DNA from 4 places in the Parabacteroides sp. AF39-10AC genome. Region 1 is predicted to be linked to each of the others. Evidence: riboswitches for the same ligand, from Rfam matches in the RefSeq annotation. Region 1 holds a riboswitch; each other region holds the start of a gene.

Region 1 (6,266 bases):
CCATGGAACGGTAGCGGTTCCGGGTATATATGACGGGATTAAACAATTATTCGGAAAATGAGAAAATTCTTTGCGAAAGTACATTTATGGCTATCGATACCTTTTGGCATTATTATTGCGATTGTCTGCCTGACCGGGGCGATTCTCGTCTTTGAGACAGAGATATTAGAATTAGGCTACCCTTCCCGTTATTTTGTAAAGGAAGTAAAAGGGGAACCTCTCTCGCCTGCCGCCTTGATAGAATCGGCGCGCCAACAATTACCCGATTCGGTTCGAATAAACGGTATTCGGGTATCGTCTGACCCGAGACGAACTTATCAACTGGTATTACCGGGGAAAAAGGCCGCGGGTTTTATTGATCCCTACACCGGGGAGGTGACCGGGATGGATGACGGACAAGGTTTTTTCCTGAAAATGATGCGTCTTCATCGTTGGTTACTTGATGAGTATAAACGGGATGGAAGTTTTTCTTGGGGAAAATCAATAGTTGGCTATGCGACTTTGGTCTTGGCGATTATTATTATGAGTGGAATTGTTATCTGGTATCCCCGTAATAAAAAAGTATTGAGAAACCGGTTGAAAGTAAAGACCAAGGCTGGTTGGTTCCGTTTCTTCTATGATTTACATGTCTCCGGGGGATTCTATGCGGCATCGCTCCTGCTTATCTTAGCGTTAACCGGATTAACATGGTCGTTTGGCTGGTATCGAAATGCCTTTTATAGTGTCTTCGGTATTAGTGCAAACCCGCCTCAAGCGCATCATGCTCCAGCTTCTTCCGGCGCGAGGAAACCTGCGAAGAAAAAGACGGATTACACACAATGGGCTGAGGTGTTATCGGCATTGAAAAGCCATTATCCGGACTTTAACTCAATCACGATCCAAGATGGCTCCGCTACGGTTTCTACGGCCCGTTATGGAAATACAAGAGGAAGCGACCGTTACTCCTTTGATCCTGCAACGGGTGAGATTACGGAAGTCCAATTATATAAAGATCTCCCGAAATCGGGGAAGATAAGAGGATGGATTTATTCCGTACACGTCGGCTCGTGGGGGGGAATGACTACCCGTATATTGACTTGCTTAGTTTCCTTGTTGGGGACGATCTTCGCGATAACCGGCTATTATTTTTGGATAAAGAAACAATTCAGGAAACTGAGATGAAAAGAAAGAGGTATGTTTGAGCCACATACCTCTTCATAAATCTAAACCAATCTAGTTGAATACGCAAACGTTGCAATATTAAGGTTAAACAGTTATGTATGTAAAAGTGTGCGTCTATTCAATTCCTTCTTTCCTTATAGATGCCAACCACTGGTCGATCCGCCCTTCCGTTTGATCGTCCTCGTTCATTTCATCCAGAGGAAGTCCGACGAACATACCGTTTATGCAGGCGGTGGAACTGTCAAATGAATATCCCGAAGCATCTACAGCGCCAATGAATTTGCAACCTGTATTTCGCAGGTCGGAATAGATCGTGCCGATGGCGTCACAGAAAGTGTCGCTAAAAGAGGCTGAGTCTCCGCAACCGAATAATGCGACGGTTTTCTCACTTAAGTCCAGCTTTTTCAGTTTCCCTAGATAACTATCCCAATCATCTTGCAAATCTCCGGCGCCCCAAGTGGAACAGCCTAATAACAAGATTTCATAAGGCGCCACATCAGCGGGAGAAGCGTTAGATACGTCATGAATATCTTTGTCTTCCACACCCAGCTTCTCCGCGATACGTTTCGCGATCCCTTCCGTCGTTCCTGTAGACGAGCCGTAGAATATTCCTATAGTCTTCATTTCTATTTGTTTTTATAGTTTGATAACGAAAGCAAATATCCGATATCTTATTAGTCTCGGCAATACCTACAAATATGTATTTTGAGGGTCGCGAATACCCATGAATGATCAGTGATGGTTGGGGGAAGAAAGCATTTTGTGAATTTGTCGATAATTTGAATTGTTTTTTATAAATTTGCCAACGTATTGGTTCGCCTACTTTATTCAGGGTACGGCGATTAAAAGGGAATCAGGTGAGAAACCTGGACAGTCCCGCTGCTGTAAGCTCCAAAAAAGCTTTAGACATCAACTCATTGCCACTGTTTCCGGAAGGAACGGGAAGGAAGTTCTAAAGTGGAGTAAGTCAGAAGACCTGCCAATGCCGGATAACCGCCGCGATTTTACGCTACCGGGGTTTAGCGTATGATTCAAATATGGAATACAAAGAACATTGCTCTAAAGAGGTAATTTGGATAGGGTAAGTTATGCCGTAGTTCGTGGGGAACTATGGACGATTTATTTTGTGTTAGCCTGTTAAAGCCATGTCCTTTTATATCATTCAGTGTATTTGTTTTTTGGAGTTTTACATTAATATTATGCTTATGAGAAAGTTTTTATCTTTTTTCTTTGTAATGGCTTTTTACGTAGTGGGAGCCTATGCGCAGGTATTGGTTCAAGGTCAACCGCATCCTTTCGCAAGGAATATCTCAACAAAGCAGGAGTCTCAATTAAGAGCTGATGCCAGTTTTACTTTCGATGACATCCAATATTGGGTTGGTAATGGTAGCAATAAAGCCGCTTTAGTGATTGAATGGCATGATGGGAATCGCCCGGATGCCATGGTTTGGGGATATCGCTGGGATGGCGAGGCTACCGGACATGATATGATCGTGGCGATTGCTCAAGCAGATCCGCGATTGGTATTGCTCACCCAATACACCGGCTGGATGGGATATACGATCGATGGAATCGGGTATGGTGAGAGTATACTTAATATTTCTTATGATCTAGAGGGAGCGAAGTCTGAGCCTAAAAATGCGTTTAAATTTGAACCTCCTATCACAAATCCGCTGTTGGGACAAACTTCTCACCCTGAGCATCCGGCAGAGGATGTTGCGGCCGCCATTCGGCAAGGGGTTCAAACAGGAGTTATTTATCACCCGATAAATGCGGAAAGATATGGATATCCATCTTATGACTATGACTATTGGAGTTGTAGCAATGGCATTCATTGGCAAGCCGGTTGGTATTATGGTTATTGGAGTTATTTTGTGAGAAGTAGTCAAACCTCGAATTTTAGTTATTCTGGTTTAGGTGCGACAAGCCGTGTATTAACGGATGGTTGTTGGGATGTGTGGAGTTGGAATGGGAATATGAATACATCAGAAGGAACTCAGCCCGGGGATGTCTTTGTCGCTGCGACAATACCTTCTGGAGGTGGAGGGGATGAACCCGAGATCCCAGTGATACACGTAACATCCATTTCTCTCAATAAGTCTTCTTTGCGTTTACAAGCAGGAGCAAACGCAACCCTTGTAGCTGGTATCTCTCCTGTAAACGCTGATAATAAGCAGGTTACTTGGAGTAGTTCCGATACAGGCATAGCAACCGTAGAAGATGGGGTCGTAACAGGTGTCAAGCCCGGTGTGGTGAAAATAACAGCCCAATCGGTAGATGGCGGATATACCGCTGTTTGCGAGGTAACGATAACGGAAGTTGTTATTCCGGAAATAGATTTCAATGGTCTTGATGCTGTTTTAACTTTTCCGAAAGTAGAGGAAGCCACCTCTTATGAAGTTCGTGTTTATAGAAATGAGGATAGTGGTCATAAAAGAATCGCTACTTATGTAATCGATGCCGAAGGTAATATAATCACAGAATTAAGAGCGGTGAGCTTACAAGGCTCTTCTGGGAAAATTTTGGTTCCATTGAAAAATTTAGACATAGACGGTGTTTATACGATAGAGATACAGGTGCTGAATGGATTGGATATAATAGATACCTATACAGTAGAAAAAATATCGAATCCAGTAAGTAATGAATATTTATCCGCAAGTGGTAGTCGGGTAATTTATCAAAATGGGACATTGTCTTTGGAGCATTTGGATGGATATCATTTTTATTTAATGACAATGGAAGGAAAAATATTGAGAACCTTTATAGCTCGAGTTCCCCACGAACTTTATCCTATATCGCTTCCCTCCGGGAATTATCTGTTGACAGGAGAAAAGGATGGAGACCGGAAGGTCTTTAAATTCCGTATTAATTAATAATTAAATTCATTTACATGAAAAGAACACTTTACTTAAGTATGGTTTGCTTACTATCGGCCTTTTCGGCTGTGGGGCAAACCGGTTCGCGGGGGCTGAATCCGATAGAGAAGCAGAAACTGCAATTACCTGAACTTCCGGCTTCGCAAAGCCGAGTCACGCTACTACGTTCAAGTGAAAACGTAGATTATACACAGGGAGTCTTTATTTTGAACGAGGACTGGTTTGGTCATAACAACAGTACTATTAATTTTATGACTTCTTCTGGTGATTTCGCTTATAAGATTTTCCAGACAGCAAACCCTGGTAAAGAATTAGGTTGTACATCTCAGTTTGGTACTATTTTTGGAGATAATATGTTTATTACTTCTAAACAGCCAAAGGATGGTGGAGCCAGTATTGAAGGAGGTCGCTTGAATGTAGTGGATGCCAAGACAATGAAAGTGAAAGCTCAATTTACGGATATAGGCGGAGGCGATGGACGTGCTTTTTTAGGCGTGAATGACTCTGTTGGCTATATTGGCGCTTCAAACGGTATTTTTTTGTTTGATATAAAGAATTTGACGGTTGGAGATCAATTGAAAGGTGCCTCAAATTCCGGGGGACTTTATAATGGTCAAGTAGGAATGATGGTCCGGACAAAAACATATGTGTTTGCGGTTCAGCAAAGTAAAGGCGTTTTGGTGATAGATCCTCTAAAACATGAGATTATCAAATTGATAGAAGGAAGTTTCAGTACTTTGACACAAAGTAAGGATGGCAGTGTTTGGGTAGGTGCTGGATCACGCCTGTTATGTATTGATCCGGAGACTTTGGAAGAAACTTATCTATCATTACCCGATGGCTTGACTATACCGGATTCATGGTATGCTTGGACTGCGGGTGTTCTTTGTGCAAGTACGCAAGAAAATGCTATTTATTGGACAAAGGGAGGTGGTTTTAGCAGTGGTAATGAGATTTATCGTTATGAGATCGGTAATCCTTCTTCTATGGATAAACCATTTTATACCATTCCGGAGAAGGGACGCGTATTGTATGTGGGTGCCGGTTTACGTGTAAGTCCAGATGACAAATTGTATATTTCCGCTTTTGAGAATTTTGGCTCTATAAACTATTGGCAATATGTTGTAGATGCTAAAACTGGCCGTCAATTAGGGTGTTATCCGCTAGAACCCAGCTATTGGTTCCCTGCCATGCATATCTTCCCTGATAATGAGGCTCCGGTTGTTAAAGATTTTACTTCGATAGAGGCTGGTATTAATGATGCGCCTATAACTGTATCTTTAAAAGATATGGCTACGGATAAAGACAATATAGCTGAAGCTATCTATAAATCCGTTAAATCAGTATCGAATGAGAGTCTGTTATCTGCATCTATCTTAGGTGATAATCTGACTCTAACATTGAAGCCGGATCAAACAGGAGAAGCTACCGTCTCCGTTAATTTCGATTCGAATGGAAAGATTGTCACAAAGGATTTGAAAGTGACGGTGAAAGGAAAAGCAGTTTATTTAGATAAGCATGAGTTATCTCTGAATGTGGGTGAAAAATCCACATTAAAGGTGACTGTTCCCGAAGGTGTTTCTGCCGTATGGACTTCTTCGAACAGCAATGTGGCGAGTGTGGCGAATGGAGAGATAACCGCTGTTGCTCAAGGTACTGCCAAAATTATCGTGTCAGCAGGTAATGAGAAGGACACTTGTCTTGTAAATGTTTCTCTTTCAGTCCAAAGTTTGACTTTAGATGTTGAGAGTGATACGACCCGTGTACAGCGTGATGGTACACTCCAGTTAAAAGTTAAATTACATCCTGAAGGAGCGGTTCTACCTGAATTGCTTTGGAACTCCTCGAACACAAAGGTCGCTCATGTGAATAATAAGGGATTGGTTACGGCTTTTGCGGATGGACTAGCAGTTATTAAGGTTATGAGCGCAGATTCATCCAAGATGGATAGCTGTGTTATCAAGGTTCTAGCCAATATTCAATCCGTGAGTTTACCGGAATCAATATCCCTAAATACGAATTCGAATGGAAAGCAACATACTTATACGTTGAAACCTACGTTTATACCTGCTAAGCCTACAAATACGGTTGTTAGTTGGAAATCTTCGAATGAGGATATTGTCACGGTTTCAGAGAAAGGCTTAATTACGGCTATTAAAGCAGGTGAAGCTACCATTACGGTGACTACGGAGGATGGATCGAAAACTGCGGAATGTAAAGTGAATTGTG
Region 2 (6,266 bases), on a different contig from region 1:
ACGATCTTCTTGATATGAAGCGTCTGTACCCGAGTGATAGGCGGCGTAACCGGCCCCAACACCCGCTCACCCAAACGAGCACGAAGTTTCTCGGCGTATAAAGCAGACATTTCCTGCAAAGCCTCCTCATTCCGACTTCGAAGGATCAAGACGATCAAACGGTAGTAAGGCGGGTAACGGAACATACTACGCTCGCTCAATTGCAAGCTCACCATTTCCTTATAAGCAAAATGCTGCACCATACGGATCAAAGGATGCTCCGGCTGAGTAGTCTGCAAGATCACCGTACCCCGCTTATCCCGTCGTCCGGCACGTCCGCTAACCTGTACCATCAATTGATAAGCCCGCTCGTGCGCCCGGAAGTCAGGGAAATTCATCAGGCTATCGGCACTCAGGATTCCGACCACGCTGACATTCCCGAAATCCAATCCCTTCGACAACATCTGGGTACCAATCAAGATTTGTGTCTTCCCCTTCTCGAAATCCGAGATGATCCGCTCGTAAGCCGTGCGGGTACGGGCCGTATCGAAATCCAGCCGCTCCACCTTCGCCGCTGGGAATTGCCCAGCGATCTCCTCCTCTACCTTCTCCGTACCGAAGCCTTGCATCTTGAACTCCGTCCCCTTACACTCGGGACATACCTGCGGCAAGCGGTAGGTATAACCGCAATAATGGCAAACCAGCTGATTATGCGCCTTGTGGTAGGTAAGGCTAACGTCGCAATTCACGCAACGAGGCACCCACCCGCACCCTCGGCACTCGATCATCGGGGCGAATCCCCGGCGGTTCTGGAATAGGATCGCCTGCTCGCCCCGGGATAGGGCCTCCCGCACCTTCTCCACCAACAGAGGGGAGAAAAGGGTATCTTTCATGATCTTCTTGCGCTTTAGCTCCTTCACGTCCACCGTAATAATCTCCGGCATCAAGCAATCACCGTAGCGGGTAGATAACTCAACCAGACCGTATTTCCCCGCCGTAGCGTTGAAATAAGAATCGATGGAGGGAGTGGCGGAACCCAATAAGGTCTTACCGCCGTGCATACCCGCCAAGACGATGGCAGCGTTACGGGCATGGTAACGGGGTGCCGGGTCCTGCTGCTTATACGTATTCTCATGCTCCTCGTCCACGATAATCAAGCCCAAGTCCTTAAACGGAAGGAAGAGGGACGAACGGACCCCCAATACCAGCATAGGCTCGTCGTTATGCAATAGCTTATTCCAAACTTCCACCCGCTCGTTATCCGAGAACTTAGAGTGGTAGACCAATAGCTTATCCCCGAATAATTTCGCCAGCCGTTCCGTGATCTGGGTCGTGATAGCGATCTCCGGCAACATATATAAAACCTGCCGCCCCAGCCGCAAGACCTCATGGATCAAACGGACGTATATCTCGGTCTTACCACTGGAAGTCACGCCATGAAGCAAGCAGACCTCTTTCGTCTTGAAAGCCTCATGGATCTCTCCATAGGCTTTCTCTTGCGCCGGACTGAGCGGATTCGGCTCTTGCAAGCGGCAGACAGATACTTGCAAACGACCCACCTCTTTCTCGTAACTCTCCAAGATACCCCGTTTCAGCAGCCCCTCCAATACCGCAGAGGTATAACCACTGCGTTCCAATAGCTCTTTCTTGGAAAGCTCCTTCGATAAAGCGGGATTCAAGGTATGGCTTAAATCCAAGAAGCTGACCAGCAGAAGCTCTTGCTTCTTCGCTCGTTTCAAATCCTCGAACACCGCCTGTAATTTCGTCTCATCCCGGTAAGCCTCGGCCAAACGGATAAACGCCTGTGTCTTGGGAACGAATCCTCGCTTTAGCTCCTCGCTCACCTCGACCGCCCCTTTCACCATCAAGGAAGAGACGATCGGGACAACATTTCGAAGACCGGTCTTCTTCTCCAACTCCGAGATCGTCAATTTCAAAACCCCGCTAAAAGCATCCAGTACCGCTTGCTCGTTCGGGCGCAAGGGGGCGGTGGCCTCGAAATCCTCATTATAAGTAACCGCCGTCTCGCTTTCCAACTTTAAGCCGGAAGGCAAGGCCGCCTTATACACGTCGCCCAGCTTACATATATAATAAGAAGATATCCATTTCCAGAAACGGAGTTGCGGACGGCGGAGCACCGGCGTGGCATCCAGCAAAGCGTAGATCTCCTTCGTCTCAAAATCGGATACCGGTTCCCGGTCGTGTACCTCCATGACGATAGCCGTATAATATCGTTTCTTCCCGAAATGCACGATCACCCGGCAACCGGGAGTCACGGCTCTCTCCAGATCTTCGGGTATCCGATAGGTATAGCTATTCTCCAAAGGAAGGGGAAGTATGACGTCCGCGTATTTCATTCAAACAGGTGTTTCATTACGAGCCCAAAAATAACAAAAAAGGCCGGACTTCTAAAGCCCAGCCTCTCTCATTTTATTTTCACCTATTTAGAACAAGATCGCTGCCGTGATAGACCATCCACGGTTCTTTCCGGCACCGTCGGAGAGGTTCACCTTCTCAATACTATAGTTATCAGTCAGTCCCAGACCATAATTGAAACCCACCTGCAAGTGGCTGATCAGTTCCACGCCGGCACCGAAGTTAAGACCTGCGCTGAAATTCTTCGCCTTCACCTGATCCGCTACGGAACCCGGGATATCCCAAAACTTATCACCGCCTACACGGAAACCGATATACGGACCGGCTGCCAGATACGCCTTGACGATCGGTAAGCCGAATTTCCATTTCAAGTTGACCGGAACATCGATATAATCCGTCTTCATCGAAGTCTTCACCCCGCCAGCCGAGGTCGTTTCCAAACCCTTTTGCGAATACAACACTGCCGCATCGATCCCGACACCCACCAACGGTAAGGTCGTCTCGATCATCGGACCCACTTGGAAGCCGGTTACGTTATCCGCTTTCAACACGTCCGAGTTGAAATGAACAGACGATATATTCACACCTCCCTTGATACCGAATTTAAGCTGAGCGTTCGCCGGAAGCGCCATCAACGCTAGCAAGGCAACCATAACAAGTCCCACAATTTTCTTCATATTCATACTTCTTTTGTTAATTACTCGTTGCAAATAAACGCACTTTTCTAATAATAAACAAATATTCTCTATAGAGTGTTCACGGAATACCCCAGTCCTTTAAACGCAAAGAAAGCATGCATCTTACACACGGAGCTCATCCCGTCGGTCAGATTCATGCTTCTTTCCCTAATTATTATGGCAAAATAATTATCCGAAACCATGAGACGACTTGATAAGAAAACCTTGGATAAAGAATAGTAAAAACCGGATACGGTTCTTGCGTTCTCTTCCGGCCTTTCCTCGAAGCCGTCGAAAATATACACGCCTTGCAGGTCTTCTGACTTACTTCCGGTCTTAAGCGCCTTCCCATTCACTTGAATGAACAGTGGCAACAGTATTGCTCAACCCGTTTATGAAGCTTACAGCAGCGGGACTGTCCGGGATTCTCACCCGATTCCCTTTTAATCCCTATCCGGCGATTGCCGAAAGGGAACAAAGCATGTAGCAAAGATACATAAAGTTTTGATGTAGCCTAACACTTTCCACAAAAAATATCCTTATATTCCCGGTTCCTGATATAGCATAAAGCCGCCCCGATAGCCGTGCGATACTCGGCATACTCCGGTATCTTGAAATGGACATCGCACATCTCCTCCAGACGGGGGAAAATATCCGGGCATTGTGGCAAGCGAGTTAGGTTACCGATCAATACGATATTCTTGATATCGCCATTTAACGAGGCGAAAACAGCTCCTTGCCCGATGGTCTGCAAGACCATATGAACGATACCGAGAGCGATATCCTCAACCTTAGCGTTCGCGTCCACTTTTCCGAAAATAGAGGCTGTCACGTCCAGCGGCAGGCCGGGTAACGGATGCGGCGTAATATCCCGGATATGCAAGTCGATATCATTCAAGGAACCGTGCTCGGCCAAAGACGCTATTTGGTGAAAGTCATGCGTTTTCAATAATAGCTTAGACAAGCCGAGGATGGTTCCGCCACCGATACCCAATCCCCCGATATGCTCGATCGTGGAGCCTTGTACCTTGACAAAGGAGGTACCCGTTCCCATGCTGACCACCAATAGACTGTCCAGTCCCGTATTATATTGCGCCCCTAGCCCATTCGCAAGGAACTCATCCGTCTTCGCAGTTGGTAAGCCATATAAAGGTTGATCGATATAAGCACTACCTACACCTGTCAAGATCACTTTCTCTATATTCGAGAGCGAGATGTTATTATCATAAATATATTTACCGAAGGCCCCGAATAAAGAGGTTACCGGATCGGTAGCTTTCACGAACATCGGGTTCTTGATCTTCTTATCCTCCACGCCGACGATCTTGGTCGTGCTACCTCCCACATCTATACCTATAACGATTCCCATGATTCTTTCCCTTTTTAATTGAATAATCGCTACAAAAGTACATAAACCCGCATACAATACTAAAAAAGGCCGGACAAAATCAATTGTCCAGCCTCTCTTTATTTAAAAACCGTAAGGCCTAAACTCTATTTATTCGCCTAACAAGATCTCAAGGATCTGGCAAGCTGCCTTCGATACGGAAGTACCCGGGCCAAAGATAGCGGCAACGCCAGCCTTATACAAGAAATCATAGTCTTGAGCCGGGATTACACCTCCAGCAATAACGATGATGTCCTCGCGACCTAGTTTCTTCAACTCCTCGATAACCTGCGGAACCAACGTCTTATGACCAGCGGCCAAAGAAGAAACGCCCATTACGTGAACGTCGTTCTCCACAGCTTGACGGGCAGCCTCGGCCGGAGTCTGGAACAACGGTCCCATATCTACGTCGAAACCACAGTCCGCATAACCAGTAGCGACAACCTTAGCGCCACGGTCGTGTCCGTCCTGACCCATCTTAGCGATCATGATACGAGGCTGACGGCCTTCTTTCTTAGCGAATTGCTCGCAAAGCTCGCAAGCTTTCTGGAAGTCTGCGTCTTTCTTAGTTTCTGATGAATACACGCCTGAAATAGTTCTAATGATTGCTTTATAACGACCTACAACCACCTCGCAAGCATCGGAGATCTCTCCCAATGACGCACGCAAGCCGGCAGCCTTAACAGCCAACTCTAATAAGTTGCCCTTCTTCGTCTTCACGCACTCCGTGATATCAGCCAAAGCTTTTTGAACAGCGGCTTCGTCACGGTTAGCACGCAACTCCTTCAAAGCGGCGATCTGCTCGTTACGTACGGCTGTATTATCGATCTCTAGGATATCGATCGGATCTTCCTTCGGCAAACGATATTTGTTAACACCAACGATGGTCTGAACACCAGAGTCGATACGAGCCTGTGTACGAGCGGCAGCTTCCTCGATACGCATCTTAGGAAGACCTGTCTCGATGGCTTTCGCCATACCACCCATGCTCTCGATCTCTTGGATCAATGCCCAACCTTTATGTACCAACTCATTCGTCAAAGACTCTACATAGTAAGAACCAGCCCACGGGTCGATCTCCTTACAGATCTTAGTCTCTTCCTGAATGTAAATCTGTGTATTACGAGCGATACGAGCAGAGAAGTCGGTCGGCAAAGCGATCGCCTCATCCAATGCGTTCGTATGCAAAGATTGTGTATGTCCTAATGTAGCGGCCATAGCCTCGATACAAGTACGTCCTACGTTATTGAACGGATCTTGCTCGGTCAATGACCAACCGGAAGTCTGGCTATGTGTACGCAATGCCAATGATTTCGGGTTCTTAGCGCCGAAGCTCTTCACGATCTTCGCCCACAACATACGAGCCGCACGCATCTTGGCGATCTCCATGAAGTGATTTACACCGATAGCCCAGAAGAATGACAAACGGGGAGCGAACGCATCCACATCGATACCGGCGTTGATACCGGCACGAAGATATTCCATACCGTCGCACAACGTATAAGCCATCTCGATATCAGCCGTAGCACCAGCCTCCTGCATATGATAACCGGAGATAGAGATAGAGTTGAACTTCGGCATCTTCTGAGAGGTGTACTCGAAGATATCAGCGATAATCTTCATGGAGAACTCAGGCGGATAGATATAGGTATTACGTACCATGAACTCTTTCAAGATATCGTTCTGGATCGTACCGGCCATTTCCTCCAACTTAGCACCTTGCTCCAAACCTGCGTTGATATAGAATGCCAATACCGGAAGCACACCACCATTCATGGTCATGGAAACAGACATCTTGTTCAAAGGAATACCATCGAACAACACTTTCATGTTCTCCAAGGAACAGA
Region 3 (6,266 bases), on a different contig from region 1:
TAATAAGGAACTGCACCTGTATTACAGGTATAAATCCGTTTTTTTTTAAAAGCGTCGAAATTCTCGTAAGGAGTATATTCGGAGCGTAAATCGTTATAGGTCATCTCAGAAGACTGATTATATTTAACAAGCCAAATATCCGCATGGATCGCTTTATCAAACACGGTCTCAAACGCTAAGGGGGTACTTCCGGCACCCGGTAAATCCTTAAACATATAATCAGCTCCGGCGTCCTCGATAAGATGAGCCATATAACTATCTCCGGATGGTACATACCACGAAGAGCCGAACTTTTTCTCCGACAAAACAGTAGGACGATTATCTATATTTGCGGTTAAGTCCTTTAGAGACAAATAGGCTTGCTCTGTTTCTTTAAATATAGAATCGGCCATCTCTTCCTTTCCGAATAGCAAACCATAAAAGCGAATCCACTCCGTACGCCCCAAAGGAAATGCCTCCATATAGTCGGCTCCTTCGATAATGGGTATCCCTATCTTCTCGACAGGCCCATAACTACTGTTCTGGAATGGGGAAGCTATCACGAGTTCCGCGCCGATCTCTATCATTTTCTCTATATTCGGAGAGGTAGCCTCACCTAAATCAGCGATTCTTCCGGCCTGTATACCCTCTTGTATGGCAGGAGTATCCATATAACGAGGCTCACAAACGCCTATAACCTTATCGGTTTCGTGCAGTTGATCAATAATAGCCGCATGGACAGAAGTATAAATCACAATATCTTTTACCGGGACCTTCACGATCGTCCCTTTGGGTAATCCGCCGGGAACCGACTTTGTCCGGTCTACCAATAAATAGCGTTGAAGCAGACGGGTGCTATCCCACGGATCACGAACTTCCACCATTATATAGGTATCAAAGCGCTGAACCGTGAAACCTTGGGCATATTGAATACTATCAGAGGAAAGAGCTTCCTTGGAAGAAGTTTGCTTTCCGGATGGCGTACATGCCACCATCCAGAAAGCGAACCCTAAGAGAATCAGTAATCGCATTAGATATTATCTTTTTGAGCGAGGACTACTTTCATGGGATTTAAACCGGCCTCAAACTTCTTGAACAATTTACCGTCACCTCCGAAACAATAGATATCGCCATTATTCTTATAATCAGACTCTGCGACATAGACATTTCCACCCACGGCACTGATTGAATAAGGGGATTGTATTGAGGTTCCATCTGTAATAAAGCTCGTTCCCGCAGATTGGCTCTTTGTATCAAATGTTAAAAATGCAGGGCTAGACATTCCCCATTGCGCATAGAACAGAAATAGCTTGCCATCCTCATAGGCCATCTCCGTTGCGTTTGGACAATTCGTAAGGGAAGTAACCTCATAAGTCTCCGTATTTATCTTTTGTACCGTATTGGGTATATCCGCATAGTTACCCATAGAAACCACATATACATTTCCTTGCTCATCCGCCTGTATCCGTGTGGGATTCAATACTACATCCAACTTCTTTATCTCTGTAAAAGTAGACAGATCAACCACTGATACCGTTTTATCATACCCAACCTCGGTACTGTAATCCATACCTCCGGAGTTTGAGACAAACAATTTATTAGAAGATACCGCCAATTGTTCCGGATTCCGTCCGACCTTTACTTTCGCCTCAACCTCCAAGGATGCGGTATCCAAACGAGCGACATATCCATTATAATAGCTAATATAGACTTTTCCACCCTCTGATACCATATAACGGGGCTGCCCCTCTGTCTTGACTTGCTTAATGGATTTTGCCTTCAGATCTGTCACTTCTATCGTAGACTCTCCATATACCGCGATATACATCTTATCGCCATACACGATCATATCCTGTGCCGTATCTCCCAGCCCCCTGCCATTTTGAGCCAAGAAATAATCGGGGACAACCTCATCCTTTTCTATGTCGTACATATATAAAGAAGAGTTGTTATTTCCCATATTGCCCGAATTCAAGAAATATAAAGCCATGAAAGAACTATCCTTCACAAAATCAATAACTCTTACGGAAGCATAAACAGAAGACTCACCTTCCGCATTTGCGGCTATAACTAATAAATAGCCTATATTTACGACATCCGTAATAGCATATGAATGTGTTCCAACTTCTACCTCCGCAATTTTCATATCTTTAGCGGTTCCATCAGAGGAACCATAAATCACGTACTTTGTTACATTGTCAACAGAAGACGGAGCTGTCCAATTTAAGGTTCCGCTAACTTTTAAAGCTTCCGGATTCTCATCCGTAAAACTGACATTAGTTACAGATACATTTGGTATGTTCAGTGAAGGCTCATTGTCATCATCACAGCTGACAAACGAGAAAGACATCAATGCACACAAGGCAGAGACACAAACTAAATTCTTCTTTTTCATTACTTTACTTTTATAGTTTACTAATAGGATAAACAAATACTTAAACGCCAAGAACGGCCCGGCATGGGATAATACTGAATAACATCATAATTCACGTTCGCAAGATTTAACAATTCACCTTGCAAACGCAAACCGAAATATCGAAAACGAAAATCTCGATTTATAGAAATACTCTGTTCTATATAAGAATCAATCCTGTTCCGATCTATATTTTGCGGCAATGCATAACGATCACCAACCGCAGTCAGTATATAAGAGACATTTACCCATGGATTTTCCAAGGTTACGGAAACCGTGCCAGAATGACGAGGTGTATAAGGAATCTGATCCTTATAATTCTTAGCTTCCGGATCTGTCACATCAACCGCGTATTGAAAAGAATAAGTGGAAGCCAAAAGCAAGCTCATTCGTAAGGGCAATCGGAATTGTGTAGATAAATTTACATCTACCCCTTTAATATCCACTTCGCCCATATTCATCATCTTCCAAACATACATGGTAGGTAAAGCCACGATCTTATCTTTCACCGTATTATAATATCCATCCGCCGAAATACTGAAATGCCGCAGCCAATCCCCACAGGAAGAACTCCATGTTACCCCTACATTATATTGGGAAGTTTCTTCCGGTTTCAAATTTGTATTTCCCATACGGAGGTAATACAAGTCCGTAAATGTAGGAACCCGGAATATATCTTTGTAAGAGGCACGTATCCGCAAAGTACTTTCCGAGAATGGCCGCCAAGACAAACTTACAGCCGGGGATAAACGCCTCTTATCATCCGGTTTTTCCCCTTGCTCCACTTTATCAGTGATATATGTTCCCAATAAACTAGCGGTAGCCGTGAATCGACTGTTCTTATATTGCACCGCTAGTACTGATTGAGAGGCCATTCGCTTTGGATTAGGGCCGTTCACAAAATTATTGTCCAGCATAGAGCGAGTTAAATCCGTAGTCAACGTCGCCGATACATACTTTATAGGAGTATACAGCAAACCTACAGAGCCATAATACTCATTCTGTGTATTCAAATCGACTTGTTCGCCCGCAGCATATTTATCATTTATATCTAAATAACGAGTAAAAGCATAATTATACTTAGCCATGGCCCGTAGCGTAAATTTCTCATTAAGAACATTCTTATACCCCGATTGCACGAAAAAGTTATTATCCCATAATCGTTCAGAAGTGTTCTTGTTATATAAATTAACAGAACCGGGAAGCCCCCGCTCCGAATCAAAATAGTACGCCTTAAAGGAAAGTTCGCCTCCCCTTCCAAAATCGCCGAATAGATTACCTTCCAAATGGAAAGAATGGATATCGCTATTTCTTCGCTTCTCTCTCGTTTCCAATTCCCCATTAATTAATGTATAGGGATATTGTCCATCCGCACGCACGAAATCACCATGTAAGGATGCGCTCCAACGCTTTCCTAATTTTTGATCATAATGCAGCACAGGATTAAAAAGCCCGAAGGAACCTCCCTTAACCTTAAGATAAGTATGAAACGATTTGTCTTTAAACGTGGGCTTTCCGGTTTGTATATTCAAGGCGCCTGCCGAAGCATACACCCTTGCCGTTTGGAAAATGTCATCCGACTGCCCGATTGACAAGGAAACCATCTCCACATTATCCAACGAGAAACGGCTGATATCGACTTGCCCGCTTTGCGCGTCCGTAATCGTCACCCCATCGTAACTGACGGCGGTATGCTTCGCCCCCAAGCTACGTACCGAGACCGTTTTCAATCCTCCGATCCCCCCATAATCCTGTACCGTAACTCCCGAGAAGCGTTTCACGGCCTCGGATAGGTCTTGTACTCCCAAGCGATCGATTCCCGCCCGGTCCATAATTTGCAAAGGCGTACCTTCACGGGTGACCGACGGACGTACCTTCTCCACCACTTCCACCCCGGAAAGCTCGTGATAGGCCGTCGTATCGATCTGTTGACCGTAAGCGACACCCAAAGAGAATAACCATGCGCTAAAAACGCATAGGCATCTTATAAGATATAAATCTCGCATAGCAACATTTAGATTTACCAACGTCTTCACCCGAAACGTCGCATAACAAAATCATGGCAGGTTTTCTGGCTCGTCCACCCTCTGTCGGCTACCTTCCCGCCTATCCGATAGGCAGTGGCAACAAGATTTGCCGGGGCTCCAAGGACTTACAGCTACGGGTACAGCTCCGGACTCGCACCGGATTCCCTTTTACTGATTATTATCGGAATCGATAACATCTACACCTTGATTGGCCGCAAAGATACATGTTTACTTTTTGATTAGCAACAAAAAAGCCCCCCGGCGAATCACTTCGGCGGAAGGCTAGGGAGTTTACACTTTTCTAAACATTACTAACAACAAAATATTTATTCTATGTATAAAAGAATAATATCATTAACTGTGCGGTCAACACACGCAAAAACATGGTCAATGGATAAACCGTCGCATATCCAACCGCCGGCGCATCATTTCCTGCCGCCATATTGGAATAGGCTAACGCAGGAGGATCGGTCGTACTTCCCGCAATCAATCCCATCAACGTAAAATAATTCAGTTTATAAAAATACCTTCCCACACAACCGATAATCAGTAGAGGCAATAACGTTATTATAAAACCATAACCGATCCAAGCTACACCACCCTTATTGACTATCGTATCGACAAAACCTTCACCCGCACTCAATCCCACGCAGGCGAGAAACAACGTGATTCCTAATTCCCTCAATAGTAAATTAGAACTTTGCGTGGTATAAGTAACCAATTTATAACGATAACCGAACCGGCTTATCAATATCGCAACGATCAACGGACCTCCCGCTAATCCTAATTTCACCGGTTGAGGAATACCCGGAAAACTAATAGGAAGACTTCCCACGATAATACCCAAAACTATACCAACAAAAATAGTCACCAAATTAGGTTCATTCAAGCGTTTCATTGAATTACCCAGCGTCTCGGCAACTTTCTCCACCGCCAATTCACTACCGACCACTGTCACCCGGTCGCCTATTTGCAAGACCAGATTAGGAGTAGCTACCAACTCCAGCCCCGCACGATTGATCCGAGTCACGTTAATTCCATGTAAACGGCGTAACTGCAAAGCCCCTAATTGCTTACCGTTGATTTCAGACCGGGTAACCAAAATACGCCGGCTGATAAACTGGCTTTCCGCCGGAATCCATTGCTTACGATCCATCTGTATTTCTTGACCGATAAAAGTCTTTATCGCCTCCACGTCATGCTCTGCGGTAATAACAAAAATCTTATCATCCCCATTCAATACCGTGTTCCCCGCCACGATCTCTATCCGATTCGTATCGTTACGTAAAATACGGGAAATAACAAATTCACGGTGTTCCAACAATTTAGATAGCTCACTTACGCTACGACCAAAAATCGCCGGATTCTTCACCACCAAAGAGATAGGTACAGCCTCTCCTCCCGATTCCGTATCCGTCTCTTCTTCCAATTGTTCCGTCTCCTTCGCAAAAGAGATACGGAAAACATAACGGATAAAAATCATCGACAAGATAATGCCGATCACACCTAACGGATAGGCAACCGCATATCCTAAAGCGATCGTTTCATCCGAGATCCCCGTCATATCTGAATAAGCCTGTTGAGCAGCGCCCAATCCCGGTGTATTCGTCACTGCTCCGGATAAGATACCTACCATTGTCGGTATAGGAATGCCTGTAATATAATGTATAATCAAGGCAGTAATCACCCCTAGAAAAACAATACCGCAAGCAAGCATATTCAACGTGATCCCTCCCTTTCGAAACGAAGAGAAAAATCCGGGGCCTACTTGCATACCTACCGAGTAAACAAATAAGATCAAACCAAACTCTCTAAAAAAATGAACGACCGACGGATTCGCCGTAAAA
Region 4 (6,266 bases), on a different contig from region 1:
GTGATCGTACCGATCTACCGTAGCGCTGAGCAATTGACGCAGATCAGCGAGAAGGTCGCTGGTATCGTGGCTAAATTGAAAGCGTTAGGCATTTCCGTGAAATATGATGACGCTGATAACAAGAAGCCGGGCTGGAAGTTCGCTGAGTACGAGTTAAAAGGTGTTCCCGTGCGTTTGGCTATGGGTGGTCGTGATTTGGAGAATAATACGATCGAAGTAATGCGCCGTGATACTTTGGAGAAGGAGACGATCACGTGTGATGGCATTGAGGAATACGTGAAGAATCTGTTGGAGGAAATCCAAGCGAATATCTTCAAGAAAGCGTACGATCACCGTGAGGCTAACATCATAAACGTAGATACGTATGAGGAATTTAAGGAGAAGATCGAGGATGGCGTCTTCATCATGGCCCACTGGGATGGAACCCCGGAAACAGAAGAATTGATCAAGAACGAGACGAAAGCTACGATCCGCTGTATTCCTTTAGCTGGTGATAAGACTCCGGGTAAGTGTATGGTGACAGGTAAACCGTCGGCTTGCCGGGTACTGTTCGCCAGAGCTTATTGATCGCCCCCCGGTTTCGGGGCGAGAGTGGTTATAAAAAAGGTACGCCTTACTGAATGTGTGAGGCGTACCTTTTTTTATTTAAATTGTTTTACTGTCTATTAACTCAATCCCTCAATCATGCCATCCACGATATCGATCTTTCGGGCTTGCGGCTCTTTAGGGAGCCCCGGCATACGCATGATCTCGCCCATGACGACAACGATCATCTCGGCTCCGTTATTGATGATTACATCTCGTACTTTTAGTTCGAAATCCTTGGCGACCCCATAAGCTTTCGGATCGGAAGAGAATGAATATTGAGTCTTGGCGATACAGATCGGATAATGGGAAATACCCAAGCTTTCGATCTGACGCAATTTTTTATCGGCCAAAGTCGTATAAACAATCGAAGAGGCTCCGTATATCTTCTGGGCCACTTTTTGTACCTTCGTACGGATCGGATCATTCAGATCATATGTATATTGTAAAGGAGCGGAAGGATGATTTTCGATCGTATCAACCACTAAGCGGGCAAGTTCCGTACCCCCTTCACCTCCTTCAGAGAAAACGTTATTCATGGCGAATCCAACCCCTTTTTCCTTGCAATGCTCAGCCACTAAAGCGATCTCCTCGTCCGTATCGGTAGCGAAACGGTTGAAAGTCACGATTACTTGCTGTCCGAAGCTCTTCATATTCTCAATGTGTTTATCTAAGTTAGTGAATCCGTTCTTTAATCCTTCGATATTCGGTTCCTTGATTTCTTTTTCAGGAACGCCACCATGAAGTTTTAAGCTCTGGGCAGTCGCTACGATGACTGTCAGTTTCGGTGAAAGCCCCGCTTTTCTACATTTGATATTAAAGAATTTCTCTGCGCCCAGATCAGCGCCGAAACCAGCCTCCGTAATCACATAATCTCCATAAGTAAGAGCCATTTGGGTGGCCAATATGGAATTACATCCATGGGCGATATTAGCGAAAGGACCTCCATGTACAAATGCGGGAGTATTCTCCGTTGTTTGTACTAGGTTCGGCAGTAATGCGTCTTTTAGCAATACGGTAATAGCTCCGGCTATGCCAAGATCATTTACCGTGAAAGGCTTATCTTCGTTTGTATAACCCAATAAAATATTTCCGACACGTCGTTTCAAATCCTCTATATCCGTAGCCAAGCAAAGGATCGCCATGATCTCTGAAGCGGGAGTGATGTCAAATCCGGTCTCGGTAGGGACACCGTTCGCCGAGCCGCCTAGACCCGATACGATGTTACGTAAGCTACGGTCGTTTACGTCAAGAACCCGTTTCCATTTGATCTCCTTTAACCCCTCGCAGGTGTTGCGAGTCTGATAAATATAGTTATCCAATAAAGCGGTAATCATATTGTGGGCGGAAGTAACCGCATGAAAATCCCCTGTAAAATGCAAGTTGATGTTTTCCATAGGAAGCACTTGGGCATATCCACCTCCGGCAGCACCACCTTTCATGCCGAAACACGGGCCAAGAGACGGCTCACGTAAAGCGACCACCGCTTTCTTCCCTATTTTATTCAGACCTAAAGCCAGACCGATCGAAACCGTAGTCTTTCCGATTCCCGCTTTAGTGGGAGTGATAGCGGTCACTAAAATTAAATTATGCTGGTCCATTTGCTTTTTATCGATCAAATGGATAGGAACCTTGGCAATATACCTGCCATAATTTTGTACTTCCTCACGAGGGATACCTAACGTTGTCGCAACTTCCTTAATTTTACGCAAGTCTGTTTCTCTTGCTATCTCAATGTCCGATTTCATGTGCTTTATGTAAGTTTATATAGTTTGAACAAAGTAAATCTAATTTATTATAATAACAAAATGATACGGAACAAGGTTTTCCCCCTTTATGGAATAATAAGATTGTGTTATTTTGATATTTTTGTGCGAAGATGGCGATGATCTTGCTTTTTGTGATAGCTGTTAGGCTTGAAATTAAACTTTTTGTAAAGTGAACTTTGCAAAAATCATACGTTTTGCTTGTCGCACTCTTAAAGAATTATAAAATAGTCTTTAAAATTATCCATCTATGATAATTTGATTAATTTTGTGGTGTCGCAACGATAAAAAGAAAGATAAAATGATTTGAGTGTGATAAATTGAAACAGATAAGAGATTAATAACATTAGCAATATAATATGTAAATTTAAGGTTATGTCAACAGTAAGATTTAGTCAGGTTACATTTGCTACTAAATCGTGGGTAGCAGAAGCATGGGAAAAGATGGTAGTGGAATTGTTTAGCGGCCGTGTCGTAGCGGAAGTCAAACAATTGGATGAAGTATGTGAATCAAAGTGGGAAGTAGAATTGAAGAAGCTTCAAAACGAGGTTCATTCTTTATGTCATCATGCGATCCATCAATTGCTCCCGATAGCCGGCTCTTATCAACAGGCATTACTGGATGACGTTGCCCAAGCCTATACGGTATACGCTCCGGAAGAAGCAGAGTCTATCTTCAACCGGGGAAACCAAGCGATCGAGGATATCAAAGGACATGTATCGGGTATTCGCTACAACGCTTGTAAAATGCGTGAGGCGAACCGTAAAGTAAGCGAGTTGGAAGATATGCACGCAAAAGCGATCATGTATCATAATTCAGTGAAACCTTATATGGATACACTTCGTTTCCATATCGATCAGCTTAAGCATATATTGCATGTAGCGTAATAAGATGGGCTGTCCGGGTTTGGTTACTCTCCGGGCAGCCTTCTTCTTTTAGCGAGGTTGGATAATCAGTAGGGAGAAATAGGGGAAATCCTTGGAATGTATAGTGGTGATATCAGTAGTATAATATTCTTTTCCTGTTCCAACATTCTCGAAATAATGAAAAACCGCCTTATCCGCATACTGCCGGATACAAGTATGAATAGCCTCTTGGCAACCCGGTAATTTCATGATGACGATGATCATTCCATTTTCTATTTTTGCCGAAAGTTCATCGAACGACGCAGTCCCGGGGATTACGTTAATTTGCTCCTCTTGTTTTACGATATGTATCCCGGCCAAGGCACCTGCCGCTATAAATGCCGGAATTCCTGCGATTCGATCGACCGGGATTCCTGCTTCCTCGAATTTATCGTATACATATTGTATAGATGAATAAAAACCAGCGTCTCCCTCGGCGACGATCACGATTTGTTTTCCTTTCAAATATTCAGCTTGGGCATCCAGAAACAATTCGTTATAAGCGTTTAACGCATCTGTCCGTTCCTTACTCATTGGCAAAATAAACGGATGGATCAAGGATTCGTCTACCTCAATAGCTTTCAATATATCCGTCGCCCGAGATATGATTCCATGCTTGCCTTGTGTAGCAGGACAATAGATAATATCAGCCTTTTGTAATGTTTTAAGCCCTTTCAGCGTAATTAATTCCGGATCACCGGGACCTAATGAGACGAAGTGAATAGGATGATTCATGTGTATCTGTTTTTATTTGAAACGCAAAAGTCCTTAAAATTGCGGATGTATACAAATATTCTTACTACTTTTGTCGCTGTAATAGGCTCCGCTTATCTCTTTTTCCGGGAGGCGGATTAAAAGGGAACCGGGTGAGAATCCCGGACAGACCACGCTGCTGTGAACTTCTAAACATTCGGACAATACCTTGGCCACTGGTTTCGTAATCGGGAAGGCGTCCAGAATGGAAGTAAGTCAGAAGACCTGCCGGTTCATAAATAAATGTTGCTGTCCCGTGGAGCAGGACGAGAGTAACTGTCAATGATCAACTGTCAATTAAACAAGGATTATGAATAAGTTTATAGCGGGTGGATGCTTGCTTTTATCGGTATTGACTTTATCATGTACTTCAGGTATCCGTGAAAAAGGAGAAATAGGGAAGACGGCTTCCGTAGAGCAATCCGCATTCTCGCAAGAGCAGGTTAAGCCTTTATACGCCCAAGGATTCAAGCTTACCTATGCGGATCAATATGTCTTGGCTGATATTCAAGATCCTCAAAACGAGGAAAGCACCACGTTTCATTATGCGTTCGTAAAAAGAGGTTCGAAACCCACGGGGATTCCCGTTGATTATACGATGATAGAGCTTCCCATCCGAAGCGTTATCTGTATGACTTCCCTGCAATTATCGAATTTTATTAAATTGGGTGCTTTGGATAAGGTCGTTGGGATTACCAGTACACGGCATTTGTTCAATAAAGAGATGAACGAACGCCTGAAAGAAGGTAAAACCGCAAAGATCGGTATAGAGGGAAATTTCGATAACGAGGTTATCATGAGTATGAATCCTGATTTGATCCTTGTATCGCCATTCAAGCGGGGAGGCTATGAGACGCTGAAAGACGTGGGTATCCCCTTGATTCCCCATTTGGGTTATAAGGAGACTACGCCATTGGGACAAGCTGAATGGATCAAGTTCATAGGCTTGTTGTTAGGGGTAGAGAAAGAGGGCAATGAGCGTTTTGCCGCCATTGAGAAGAGGTATAATGAATTAAAGGAACTTACGGCGGATGGCAAGGTTAAAAAACGTCCGATCGTTTTTAGTGGCGAGTTACGGGGTGGAAACTGGTATGCCGTAGGAGGAAAGAGTTTCTTGGCACAGCTTTTCAAGGATGCCGGCGCTGATTATTTCTTGAAAGACGATGAGCGATCCGGTGGTGTTACATTAGACTTCGAGACGGTCTATAACCAAGCGGACGATGCTGATTACTGGCGTATCGTGAATAGTTTCCCGGGAACGTTTAGCTATGAGGCATTGAAAGAGCAAGATCCTCGTTATGCGGATTTCCGTGCGTTCCGGGAGAAAGGGATTATCTATTGTAATATGAAGAACACGCCGTTTTATGAGAGTATGCCGACAGAACCGGAGATCGTCCTAGCGGATTTGCTTCATATCTTTCATCCGGATTTATTACCGGATCATGAGCCGGTCTATTATTCTCGACTTAAATAAGGAACACTGATGAGACATTCAAATACCCTATGGATGCTGGCGATTGTCACGGCTATTTTTGTTCTAATCTTTTTGAATTTGGTGTTGGGGTCAGTCTCTATTCCTCTTCAATCGGTTTGGCATATTATCTGGAATTCAGGAAATGAGCCTATTACATGGCAGAATATTATCTGGAAATCCCGACTACCACAGGCATTGACAGCGTTGGTAGCGGGAGCAGGCTTATCCATCAGCGGCTTACAGATGCAAACCGTTTTCCGTAATCCATTGGCCGGACCTTCGGTCTTAGGTATCAGTTCGGGAGCGAGCATGGGTGTCGCTTTTGTGGTGTTGTTAAGCGGTAGTTTAGGGGGCGTTGCCTTGAGTAAACTTGGTTTTATGGGGGAGATCGCCTTATCGATAGCGGCCGTGATCGGTTCCTTATCCGTGATGGCGCTGATCGTGTATGTTTCCCAAAAGGTAAAAGGAAATGTCACGTTGTTGATTATCGGTGTGATGATCGGTTACGTGGCAAACGCCGTGATCGGTGTACTTAAATTCTTTAGCGTCGAGGAGGATATCCGTGCATACGTGATTTGGGGATTGGGTAGTTTCGCCCGTGTTTCCGGTAATCAGATGACGTTGTTCGTGATTCTTATGACAATCTTGATCCCTCTCTCGTTCCTGCTTATCAAGACCATGAACTTGATGCTTCTTGGGGATAGCTACGCACGCAATTTGGGACTTAATATCAAGCGGGCCCGTTTGTTGGTTATCACCTCGGCCGGGGTCCTTACGGCGAT

What was found. A riboswitch is a leader RNA that binds a small molecule or an ion and turns the genes downstream of it on or off. The one in region 1 is predicted to bind cobalamin.
Region 2: another riboswitch for cobalamin. It lies ahead of DW033_RS10925 (porin family protein); the one in region 1 lies ahead of DW033_RS09230 (Ig-like domain-containing protein).
Region 3: another riboswitch for cobalamin. It lies ahead of DW033_RS18480 (TonB-dependent siderophore receptor); the one in region 1 lies ahead of DW033_RS09230 (Ig-like domain-containing protein).
Region 4: another riboswitch for cobalamin. It lies ahead of DW033_RS00025 (ABC transporter substrate-binding protein); the one in region 1 lies ahead of DW033_RS09230 (Ig-like domain-containing protein).

What each region holds. Positions count from the first base shown of each region.
Region 1 covers NZ_QTLP01000008.1:36,530-42,795, reverse strand. Annotated here, with positions in the region: gene DW033_RS09245 (alpha/beta hydrolase) at 1-61, shown strand, start outside; gene DW033_RS09240 (PepSY domain-containing protein) at 58-1,161, shown strand; gene fldA (flavodoxin FldA) at 1,276-1,785, opposite strand; cobalamin riboswitch at 1,956-2,160, shown strand; gene DW033_RS09230 (Ig-like domain-containing protein) at 2,367-4,034, shown strand; gene DW033_RS09225 (DUF5074 domain-containing protein) at 4,052-6,266, shown strand, end outside.
Region 2 covers NZ_QTLP01000010.1:75,678-81,943, reverse strand. Annotated here, with positions in the region: gene priA (primosomal protein N') at 1-2,336, opposite strand, end outside; gene DW033_RS10925 (porin family protein) at 2,424-3,032, opposite strand; cobalamin riboswitch at 3,324-3,527, opposite strand; gene coaW (type II pantothenate kinase) at 3,547-4,401, opposite strand; gene scpA (methylmalonyl-CoA mutase) at 4,531-6,266, opposite strand, start outside.
Region 3 covers NZ_QTLP01000024.1:9,205-15,470, reverse strand. Annotated here, with positions in the region: gene DW033_RS18490 (ABC transporter substrate-binding protein) at 1-1,010, opposite strand, end outside; gene DW033_RS18485 (DUF5074 domain-containing protein) at 1,010-2,374, opposite strand; gene DW033_RS18480 (TonB-dependent siderophore receptor) at 2,395-4,398, opposite strand; cobalamin riboswitch at 4,436-4,641, opposite strand; gene DW033_RS18475 (putative transporter) at 4,751-6,266, opposite strand, start outside.
Region 4 covers NZ_QTLP01000001.1:5,696-11,961, reverse strand. Annotated here, with positions in the region: gene proS (proline--tRNA ligase) at 1-567, shown strand, start outside; gene DW033_RS00040 (formate--tetrahydrofolate ligase) at 666-2,333, opposite strand; gene DW033_RS00035 (hypothetical protein) at 2,727-3,239, shown strand; gene DW033_RS00030 (precorrin-2 C(20)-methyltransferase) at 3,288-3,992, opposite strand; cobalamin riboswitch at 4,059-4,258, shown strand; gene DW033_RS00025 (ABC transporter substrate-binding protein) at 4,321-5,484, shown strand; gene DW033_RS00020 (iron ABC transporter permease) at 5,494-6,266, shown strand, end outside.